Polyangium mundeleinium: one gene and its partners. The protein of the gene in region 3 binds, or shares a complex with, the protein of the main gene of each other region. Links are inferred from orthologs where the notes say so. Each region holds a gene or a part of one and is shown on either strand. Other genes may lie near its edges. The genes, in order: POL67_RS01795, accB and accD.

What was found.
Region 1: the proteins of accD (region 3) and POL67_RS01795 are in contact, whole or in part, in a solved structure (PDB 8UXZ), measured with the Escherichia coli proteins. The link is inferred for Polyangium mundeleinium from one-to-one orthologs.
Region 2: the proteins of accD (region 3) and accB are in contact, whole or in part, in a solved structure (PDB 8UXZ), measured with the Escherichia coli proteins. The link is inferred for Polyangium mundeleinium from one-to-one orthologs.

The regions. Positions count from the first base shown.
Region 1 is NZ_JAQNDO010000001.1:421,466-424,583, reverse strand. The notes cover bases 115-3,006. They hold POL67_RS01795 (acetyl-CoA carboxylase carboxyltransferase subunit alpha), read right to left. Parts: upstream 2,089-3,006; coding sequence 1,141-2,088; downstream 115-1,140. Other genes in these bases: POL67_RS01790 (adenylate/guanylate cyclase domain-containing protein), read right to left, coding at 2,101-3,006; POL67_RS01800 (Gfo/Idh/MocA family protein), read right to left, coding at 115-1,080; POL67_RS01805 (metallophosphoesterase), read left to right, coding at 115-140. In the rest of the region: more of POL67_RS01805, read left to right, coding at 1-114; more of POL67_RS01800, read right to left, coding at 106-114; more of POL67_RS01790, read right to left, coding at 3,007-3,118. UniProt on the Escherichia coli protein: Component of the acetyl coenzyme A carboxylase (ACC) complex. First, biotin carboxylase catalyzes the carboxylation of biotin on its carrier protein (BCCP) and then the CO(2) group is transferred by the carboxyltransferase to acetyl-CoA to form malonyl-CoA.
Region 2 is NZ_JAQNDO010000001.1:7,006,498-7,009,670, reverse strand. Bases 130-3,076 are described here. They hold accB (acetyl-CoA carboxylase biotin carboxyl carrier protein), read left to right. Parts: upstream 130-1,354; coding sequence 1,355-1,798; downstream 1,799-3,076. Other genes in these bases: accC (acetyl-CoA carboxylase biotin carboxylase subunit), read left to right, coding at 1,827-3,076; aroQ (type II 3-dehydroquinate dehydratase), read left to right, coding at 764-1,225; POL67_RS27730 (roadblock/LC7 domain-containing protein), read left to right, coding at 411-767. In the rest of the region: POL67_RS27735 (aconitase family protein), read right to left, coding at 1-40; more of accC, read left to right, coding at 3,077-3,164. UniProt on the Escherichia coli protein: This protein is a component of the acetyl coenzyme A carboxylase complex; first, biotin carboxylase catalyzes the carboxylation of the carrier protein and then the transcarboxylase transfers the carboxyl group to form malonyl-CoA.
Region 3 is NZ_JAQNDO010000001.1:11,007,877-11,010,611, forward strand. It holds accD (acetyl-CoA carboxylase, carboxyltransferase subunit beta), read right to left. Parts: upstream 1,930-2,735; coding sequence 1,072-1,929; downstream 1-1,071. Other genes in the region: POL67_RS43290 (bifunctional folylpolyglutamate synthase/dihydrofolate synthase), read right to left, coding at 1-1,067; POL67_RS43300 (CoA transferase subunit B), read right to left, coding at 1,970-2,647; POL67_RS43305 (CoA transferase subunit A), read right to left, coding at 2,652-2,735.

The DNA of each region.
Region 1 (3,118 bases), about 11 Mb from region 3 along the record:
ATCGCTATCACGCGGACCTTTATCGCGAGGGCGACGCGTGGCTCTACGTGAGCCCGGGGCTCGGTACGACGGGGCCGCCGGTGCGGCTCGGCGCGGCGCCGGAGATCACGATCCTTCGGCTCGAAGCGAAGCCGGCCTGAGGCCCGCCTCGCCGAGCACCCGCTCGGCCTGCCCGAGCGCGCGCACGACGACCACGCCCTCCTCGAACGGCGTGCGCGGCGCGCGGCGCTCCTCCACACAACGCAGGAAGTGATCGATCTCCACGGCCATCGGCTCACGCCACGGGACGCGGATCTCCTCGGTCGGCCCTTCGAAAAGCCCGTCGCTGCTCACCGGTGAACGGGAGAGAAAAATGCGATCCGGCGCCCGCACGTCGTCGAGCATCGCCACGGAGGACGAGCCCACGACCACGATCCGCCGCTCCTTCGTCGCATGCACGCGCGAGAGCTCGATCCGCGCGTCAAACCCGGTCGCGAGCCGCAAGCCGAGCACGACCGGATCGCCCTCCGGTCCGCTCGTCGCTTCGAGCGACTCGATCCGGAGCGGCTCGATCGCGTGCACGATCGAGAGATCATGCGGGCCGAGCGACCAGAGCGCCGGCACCGATCGATCCCCACGAATGGAGAGGCGCGAGGCCGCAAGGTGCCGGACCGTGCCGAGCGCGCCCTCGTGCACCAGCGCGACGAGCCGCTCGACGGCCGGGTGATACCGCAAGAGGTGGCCCACCATCGCCACGCGCCCGAGCGAGGCCGCGCGCAAGGCGCAACGCTCGGCGTCCGCGGCCGAGAGCGCGAGCGGCTTCTCGACGAGCACGTCGAGCCCCGCGTCGAGCGCCGTGAGCACGAGCGAAGCATGCGAGCGCGGCGGCGTCGCGATCACCACGGCGCGCGCGCCGAGCCCGATCGCCTCTTCCAGGCTCTCGACGATCGCCGCGGAGGGCGCCTTCACGCGCGCGAGCTCGCGCCGCGCCGCGCTCGTCTCGGCGACCGCGACGAGATCGGCCCGCGGGCTCTCGCAAAGCACACGGAGCAGGTTCTCGCCCCACGCGCCGCAGCCGACGAGGGCGACGGGTACGGTCACGACCGCTCCCTGTTGATGCACATCCGCGGCGTATAGCGCCGGCCCGCCGTGCGGGAAAGGTCAGGCGAGGAAAGAGCCGAGCGCGCGGAAGCGACGATACCGATCGTCGACGAGCTCGTCCCCCGAGAGGCCGTCGAGCGAGATGAGCGTCGGCCACAAGGCCTCGTCGAGCCGACGCGCCGCCTCCTCGTGGTCCTGGTGCGCGCCGCCCGTCGGCTCCTCCACGACGGCGTCGACCACGCCGAGCTGCAAGAGCTCCGGCGCCGTGATCTTGAGCTGCGCCGCGGCCTCGTCCGCGCGCGTGCCGTCGTTCCACAGGATCGCCGCGCACCCCTCGGGCGAGATGACCGAGTAACAACCGAACTCCATCACGAGCACGCGGTTCGCCACGCCAAGCGCGAGCGCGCCGCCCGACCCGCCTTCGCCGATGATCGTCGCCAGGATCGGCACGCGCGCCCTCGCCATGGCCGCGAGCGCCGCGCCGATGGCCTCGCTCTGCCCGCGCTCCTCGGCGCCGATGCCGGGATACGCGCCGGGCGTGTCGATGAACGTGAGCACGGGCAGGCCGAACTTGTCGGCGAGCTCGTACATGCGAATCGCCTTCCGGTAGCCCTCGGGGTGGGGCATGCCGAAGTTGCGCTTCACGTTCTCCTTCGTGCCGCGGCCCTTCTGGTGGCCGACCACGACGACGCTGCGGCCGTGGTACGACGCGAGCCCCGCGACGATCGCCTGATCTTCGGCGAAGCGCCGATCTCCTTTGAGCTCAACCCATCCGGTGAAGAGCCGCTTCACGTAATCGAGCGTGTAGGGCCGGTTCGCATGGCGCGAGAGCTGGACCTTCTGGATCGGCGTGAGGTCCGCGAAGATCTCGCGCGCGAGCCGCGACGTCTTCTCTTCGAGGCGCAGGAGCTCGGGTTCGAACCTGCGATCGGAAGCGGCGAGCGCGCGCAGGGCCCTCACCTTCTCGACCAAATCCGCGACCGGCTTCTCGAATGGCAGCACGAACATGGCAGGTTGAGGTCACTCCGAGATCGTCGGCTCCGCGAGGATGTTCGCGGGGACCTGCACCGACGTCGCCGCCCGGATCACGTTGAACACGCGCAGCGGCTTCTCCTTGCCCTTCACCTTCGCCGAGGGCAACTCCTCCGTCTCGAAGCGCCCCACGAGCCTGTCGTGGGTCATCTCGCTGACCACGATCTGTCCCGCCAGCGCGACCGAGCAAAGCCGCGCCGAGGTGTTCGCCGTGTCGCCGATGACCGTGTACGAGAGCGCCTTCGAGCTGCCGATGTAGCCCGCGACGAGCGGGCCCGTGTGAATGCCGATGCCGATCGCGAGCGGCGCGAGGTCGCGCTCGAGGCGCCTCCGATTGAAGTCGCCGAGCACCTCGCCCATCTCCAGCGCGCAATGCACGCTGCGGATCGCGTCGTCGGGGTGGATCACGGGCGCGCCCCAGATGGCCATGATCCCGTCGCCCATGAACTTGTCGAGCGTGCCCTCGTACTTGAAGATCGTGTCCACCATGAGCTCGAAGTACTCGTTCAGCATGTCGACGAGCTCTTCGGGCGGGGTGTTCTCGCTCATCGCGGTGAAGCCGCGGATGTCGCTGTTGAAGACCGTGCACTCATCGACGCGCTGACCGCCGAGGCGCACCTCGAGCTGGCCGCTCATCACGCGCTCGGCGATGTTCGGCGAGAGCAGCCGCGAGAAGCGCTCGCGGGCGATGATCTCGTTCTCGATCTTCTTTCCGAGGATGTTGATCTCGATGAACATCGAGGCCTGGTGGGCCACGGCGACCACGAGCTCGAGGTCCTTCGGCTGGAACTGCGCGAGCGTCTCCGAGTCGAGCCAGAGCACGCCGAGCACGTCCTGCGTGTTGTTCGGCGCGACGAGCGGCACGACGATGGCCGAGCTGATCCGGTTCAGGATCATGCTCTTGCCCTTGGAGGCCGCGAAGTCCATGGCCGCGTCGTGCGTGAGGACGGCCGCGCGCTCCTTGACCACGTGGTTCAGGATCGTCGACGAGACGCTGATCGGCGCC
Region 2 (3,173 bases), 4.0 Mb from region 3 along the record:
GCGGATCGGCGGCGCGTCCCGCGAGGATCTTCTGGGGCATCGTGCGGGGGGGATCCCCGGCTCGTGCGCGCATTTCTTTGGGCCGTCCTTCTCGTTCGGATACGTGGGGACAAACCAGGTGCCACCGCGATGGGTCGGTGGGCACGTAGCCGCGACGCACGTTAGCCGCTCGGCGGGACGAGGGTCAAGCGCCGGTGAGGGCGGGCCCGTAGGTGCGGGAATGGACCGGTTGGCATCGGGATGCAAGAGGCAAAAGACGCTCCCCCGAGACTGCCGGGACGATCGGAGGACGGAAAGAGCGGCCGGACGGACGGGTGTCCTGGGGTGCCAGGCCGCAAATCCGAGGCTCTTCGAACGAACCTCCCCTTTCTTTTTCCCGTCCGCCTCGGGTTTCGCTAAGGTTTCAGCCCATGTTCCAGAGCGTCCTCAAGGAGGTCGTCGAAGGCACCGAGGGTGGCATCGCCAGCCTCCTCATGGATTTCGAGGGCATCCCGGTCGACAGCTACTCGAAGCCCGATGCCCCCTTCGACATCAACACGATCGGCGCGGAGTTCAGCGTCGTCATCAAGTCGATCCAGCGCGCGGCCCAGATGCTCGAAGCCGGCGATACCGCCGAGATCGCCATCGAAGCGGCGAAGGTGACGACGGTCATTCGTGTGCTGAACGAGCGACACTTCGTCGCGGTCTCCGTGCGGCCAGACGGTAACGTCGGCAAGGCCCGGTACATGCTACGCGTCAAGGCGCCAGTGCTCTTGAAGGACATGTGAGCACCTCGCCGAAGCGCGTCCTCGTGATCTCGGGGCCGAACCTCGACAGGCTCGGCAAGCGTGAACCTTCCATCTACGGCACGACCACCCTCGACGACATCCACAAGGCCGTCGAGGAGGTCGCGCGGAGCGAAGGCGTGGACGTCTCGTTCCTGCAATCCAACCACGAGGGTGAGCTCGTGACGGCCATCGGGCGCGCCGCGGACGGGGGCTTTCACGGCATCGTCATGAACGGCGCCGGACTCACCCACACCTCGGTCGTGCTGCACGACGCCATCCGCGCGAGCGGCCTGCCCGTGGTCGAGGTGCACATCACGAACACCGCGGCGCGCGAACCTTTCCGTCACCACTCGATCACAGCCGGCGCGTGCCTCGGTACCGTCGCCGGCTTTGGCCCCGCGTCGTACGTGCTCGGCTTGCTGGGCCTCGTCTACCACCTGCAGCAGCGCGAAAATTGACGTCGAGCGTCACGCCGCCGACGCCCCCGAATCCCCTTCCTTTTTGCCGTCCTTCCGCTAGAAAGCACCCCGACGCTGGCGGGTCGCTTCCAGGGTAGAGCGGCCGCCACCACGCGGGAACGGATCGGCATGAACATCGACCTCAAGCAGCTCCGGACGCTGCTTCGCGTCCTCGAGAAGCGCAACGTCACCGAGTTCGAGTTCGAGGACGAGCACGTGCGTATCAGGCTCGCGCGTGGCACGGGCGGCGCGCGCGTCGTTGCCTACGAGGAGCGCGCCGAGGTCGCCCCCGCCGCTCCGCCGCCCCGTGCGGCTGCGAGCGAGGGCGAAGGGGGCACGTACGTCACCTCGCCCTTCGTCGGCACCTTCTACCGCTCCCCCTCCCCCGAGGCGCCGCCCTTCGTCGAGGTCGGGAGCCACATTCGAGAAGGCCAGGCGCTCTGCATCATCGAGGCGATGAAGCTGATGAACGAGATCGAGTCCGACTGCGGCGGCATCATCGACGAGATCCTCGTCGAGAACGGCAAGCCTGTCGAATTCGGTCAGAAGCTCTTCAGGGTCAAGCGCGTGTGAGCGCCGCTGTGGCAGAGAGGTAGGAGCCTTGTTCGGCAAGATCCTCATCGCCAACCGCGGCGAGATCGCGATGCGCGTCGTCCGGGCGTGCCGCACGCTCGGCATCCGCACGGTCGCCATCCACTCGGACGTCGACGCGACCGCGCCCCACGTGCGGTTCGCCGACGAGGCCGTGTGCGTGGGCCCCGCCGATCCGCGGCGGAGTTACCTCAACATCCCGCAGATCATCGCCGCGGCCGAGATCACCGGCGCCGACGCGGTGCACCCGGGCTACGGGTTCCTCTCGGAGAACGCCGAGTTCGCCGAGCTTTGCCGTCGTTGTGGCCTGACCTTCATCGGCCCCACGCCCGAGGCGATGCGCCTCTGGGGCGACAAGGTCCGCGCGCGGGAAGCCGCGAAGAGGTTCGGGCTGCCGCTCCTCCCCGGCACGACCGTCCTGCGGGACGCCGAGGACGCCGCGGTGCAGGCCGCGCGTATCGGCTACCCCGTGATCCTCAAGGCCGCGGGCGGTGGCGGCGGGCGCGGCATGCGTGTCGTGCGCGACGACAGCGAGATCCGCCGCTCCTTCGAAACGGCGACGAGCGAGGCGCAGGCGGGCTTCAAGAACCCGGACGTCTACCTGGAGAAGTTCGTCGAGGAGCCGCGGCACATCGAGCTGCAGGTGCTCGGCGACGGCCACGGCCACATCTTCACGTTCGGCGAGCGCGAGTGTTCCTTGCAGCGCCGGCACCAGAAGATCATCGAGGAGGCGCCGAGCCCGGTCATGACGCCGGAGAAACGCGCCGAGCTCTCCGAGGTGTGTGCGCACGCGCTCTTGGAGACGGGCTACACCTCGCTCGGGACGCTCGAATTCTTGATGGATGAGCGCGGGAATCTCTACTTCATGGAGATGAACACCCGCGTGCAGGTCGAGCATCCGGTCACCGAGCTGGTGACGGGCATCGATCTCGTGGAGAACCAGATCCGCGCCGCCGCGGGACAAGCCCTCTCCCTGCCGAGCGGCCGCGCTCTCGGTCTTCGCGGGCACGCTCTGGAGTGCCGGATCAACGCGGAGGATCCGCGCACGTTCGTCCCCTGGCCGGGCCTCATCACCGAGTACTTGCCGCCCGGCGGCGGCGGCGTGCGCGTCGACTCGGGCGTCTACGGCGGCTTCCGCGTGCCGAACAACTACGACCCCATGCTCGCCAAGGTGATCACGCACGGCGCCACCCGCGCGGAAGCGATCGCCCGCATGCGCTGCGCGCTCGACGAGTTCGTGATCGGCGGTATCCGCACGAACATCCCGCTCCACCAGGCTCTCCTGCGGGATCCCGACGTAGTCGCCGGCAAGATGTCTACACGCACGATCGAACGACTACGATTCTAGGGAAAGCAC
Region 3 (2,735 bases):
CCCGTCCACGCTTTGTCCGCGAGCGCCCCGAAGACGAGCACCACCCGATCGGGCGAAACACCGAGGGAACGCACGTGCTCGGCGAGCGCCGCCGCGCCGTGTGGATTGTGCGCGCAATCGAGGAGAACGGCCTTGCCGTCCTTGTCGATCCGTTCGAGCCGCCCCGGCCATCGCGCCGCCGCGAGGCCACGCGAAAGCAGCCCCGGCGGCGGTTTGAATGGGGGCTTCGAGGCTGCGGCCGCGAGCGCCGCGGCCACCGCCGCATTCGCGATTTGATGCGAGCCAGCGAGGCCGAGGTGCGTCTCGACGACCCCGCCCGGCAGTTCGATCCGCGCGCGCCCGTCCGGGAGCGCACGCGCCTCGAAGACGAACACCCCGCCCGCATCCGACGCCGCCTCGCCCGGCCGCGCCACCCGCAGGATCGGCCGCGCGCCGACGTCCCTCGCCACATCGAGCGCCGCCGCGAGCGCCTCGTCGTCGAGCGGCCCCAGCACGACCGGCACGTCCCGCCGAAACAGGCCTGCTTTGTCCCGCGCGATCGCCGCGTGCGTGTCGCCAAGCAGCGCCGTGTGGTCGAGCGCGACCGACGTGATGGCCGTCCCGAGCGGCCGTTCGAGCACATTCGTCGCGTCGAGCCGCCCCCCGATGCCCACCTCGATCACGCCGATCTCGACGTCCGCCGCGTCGAACGCGACGAACGCAGCGAGCGTCATCGCCTCGAAAAACGTGGCATCGGGCGCGGCCACGAGCACCCGTTCGAGCGCGTCCGCGAGGCCGTCGTCGGCCATGGGCTCGCCGTTCAGCCGGATGCGCTCGGCGATCCGGCAGAGGTGCGGCGAGGTGTAGAGCCCGGTCCGAACGCCCGCTTCCCGCGCGATGGACTCCAGCATCGCGCTCGTCGAACCCTTCCCGTTCGTCCCCGTGATGTGGAAAAACGGCCGCTTTTTCTCGGGATTTCCCAGCGCCGCGAGGGCCGCGTGCATGCGCTCGAGCCCGAGCAACATGCCCCGGCGACTCGCGCGCCGCATGAGCTCGTCGACGAGGGGAGCGAGACGTGGAGAGGGCATCCGTTCAGCGTGGGGTCCGCGCGGCGCGGCCGTCCTGCAGGTGATCGAGCAAAAGGCCGATCGTCTGCTTCATCTCCAGGCGCGGGACGATCGCGTCGATCATGCCGTGCTCCAGCAAGAACTCCGCCCGCTGGAAGCCAGGCGGCAAGGTCTGCCGGATCGTGTTCTCGATGACCCGCGGCCCCGCGAAGCCGATGAGGGCCTTCGGCTCCGCGATGTTGACGTCGCCGAGGAAGGCAAAACTCGCGGCCACGCCGCCCGTCGTCGGGTGCAGGAGCACCGAGAGAAACGGCAGCCGGCGCTGCCGGAAGCGCTCCAGCGCCGCCACGCTCTTCGCCATCTGCATGAGCGAGAGGATGCCCTCCTGCATACGCGCGCCGCCCGAGGCCGAGAGCAGCAAAACGGGCAGCTCCTCCTCGGCCGCGCGCTCGAAGAGGCGCGTGATCTTCTCGCCCACGACCGAGCCCATGCTGCCGCCCATGAACGCGAAGACGAACGCGCCGTACCCGATCGGCCGGCCGCCGAGGCTCGCCTTGCCAATCTGGATGCCTTCGCGCGCGCCGGTCTTCTTCTGCGCGGCGGCGACACGATCCTTGTAGCTCCGGCCGTCGCTGAAGCGGAGCGGGTCGTCGGGCACGAGGTGCTCGTCCCACGCTTCGAGCGCGCCCTCGTCGCAGAGCAGCGCGCGAAAGCCGGCCGCGGAGAGCTTGTGGTGATGTCCGCAGCGCGGGCAAACCTCGAAGCTCGCGGCGAGATCGTCGGCCGTGACGGTCTCGCCGCAGCCCTCGCAGCGCCGGAACACACCCGCGCCGATCGAGCGCTTTTCCCCGGCACTGGGCGGTGTTTTGTCTGGCCAGCTCATGCTACGTCGACGCTTGGGAGGTAGGCTCGGACGAGCCGAGCTACGCCCCCAAACCCCCCTCGCCGAGGTCGATTTCCTTCACGTCGTGCGGGACCTTCAGGGCAGGCTCCGTCTTCGCCTGCACCTCGCGCGCCGAGACGCCCGGCGCGAGCTCGCGCAGGACGAGCCCCTCGGGCGTCACGTCGATCACCGCGAGATCCGTGATGATCCGGTGCACCACGCCCCGCCCCGTGAGCGGGAGGCTGCACTCGCGCAGGATCTTGGGCGACCCGTTCTTCGCGGCGTGGTCCATGATCACGACGACGCGCTTGGCCGAGACCACGAGGTCCATCGCGCCGCCCATGCCCTTCACCATCTTGCCCGGGATCATCCAGTTCGCGAGGTCACCCTTCTCGGAGACCTCCATCGCGCCGAGGATGGCGAGGTCGATGTGGCCGCCGCGGATCATCGCGAAGCTCTCCGCGCTGGAGAACGTGGCCGAGCCGGGCATCATCGTGACCGTCTCCTTGCCCGCGTTGATGAGATCCGCGTCCTCTTTGCCGGCCTCCGGGTAGGGGCCGATGCCGAGCAGGCCATTTTCGCTCTGGAGCACGACGTCCATCCCTTTCGGGATGAAGTTCGCGACCAGGGTCGGCATCCCGATGCCGAGGTTCACGTAGAAGCCGTCACGGAGCTCTCCGGCCGCGCGGCGTGCGATCTGCTCTCGCGAAAGGCTCATCTTCCTACTTCGCTCCCTCGGACTTCTGGACGGTCCTGCGCTCGATGCGCTTTTCGTACTTCGCGCCCACCACGACGCGGTGCACGTA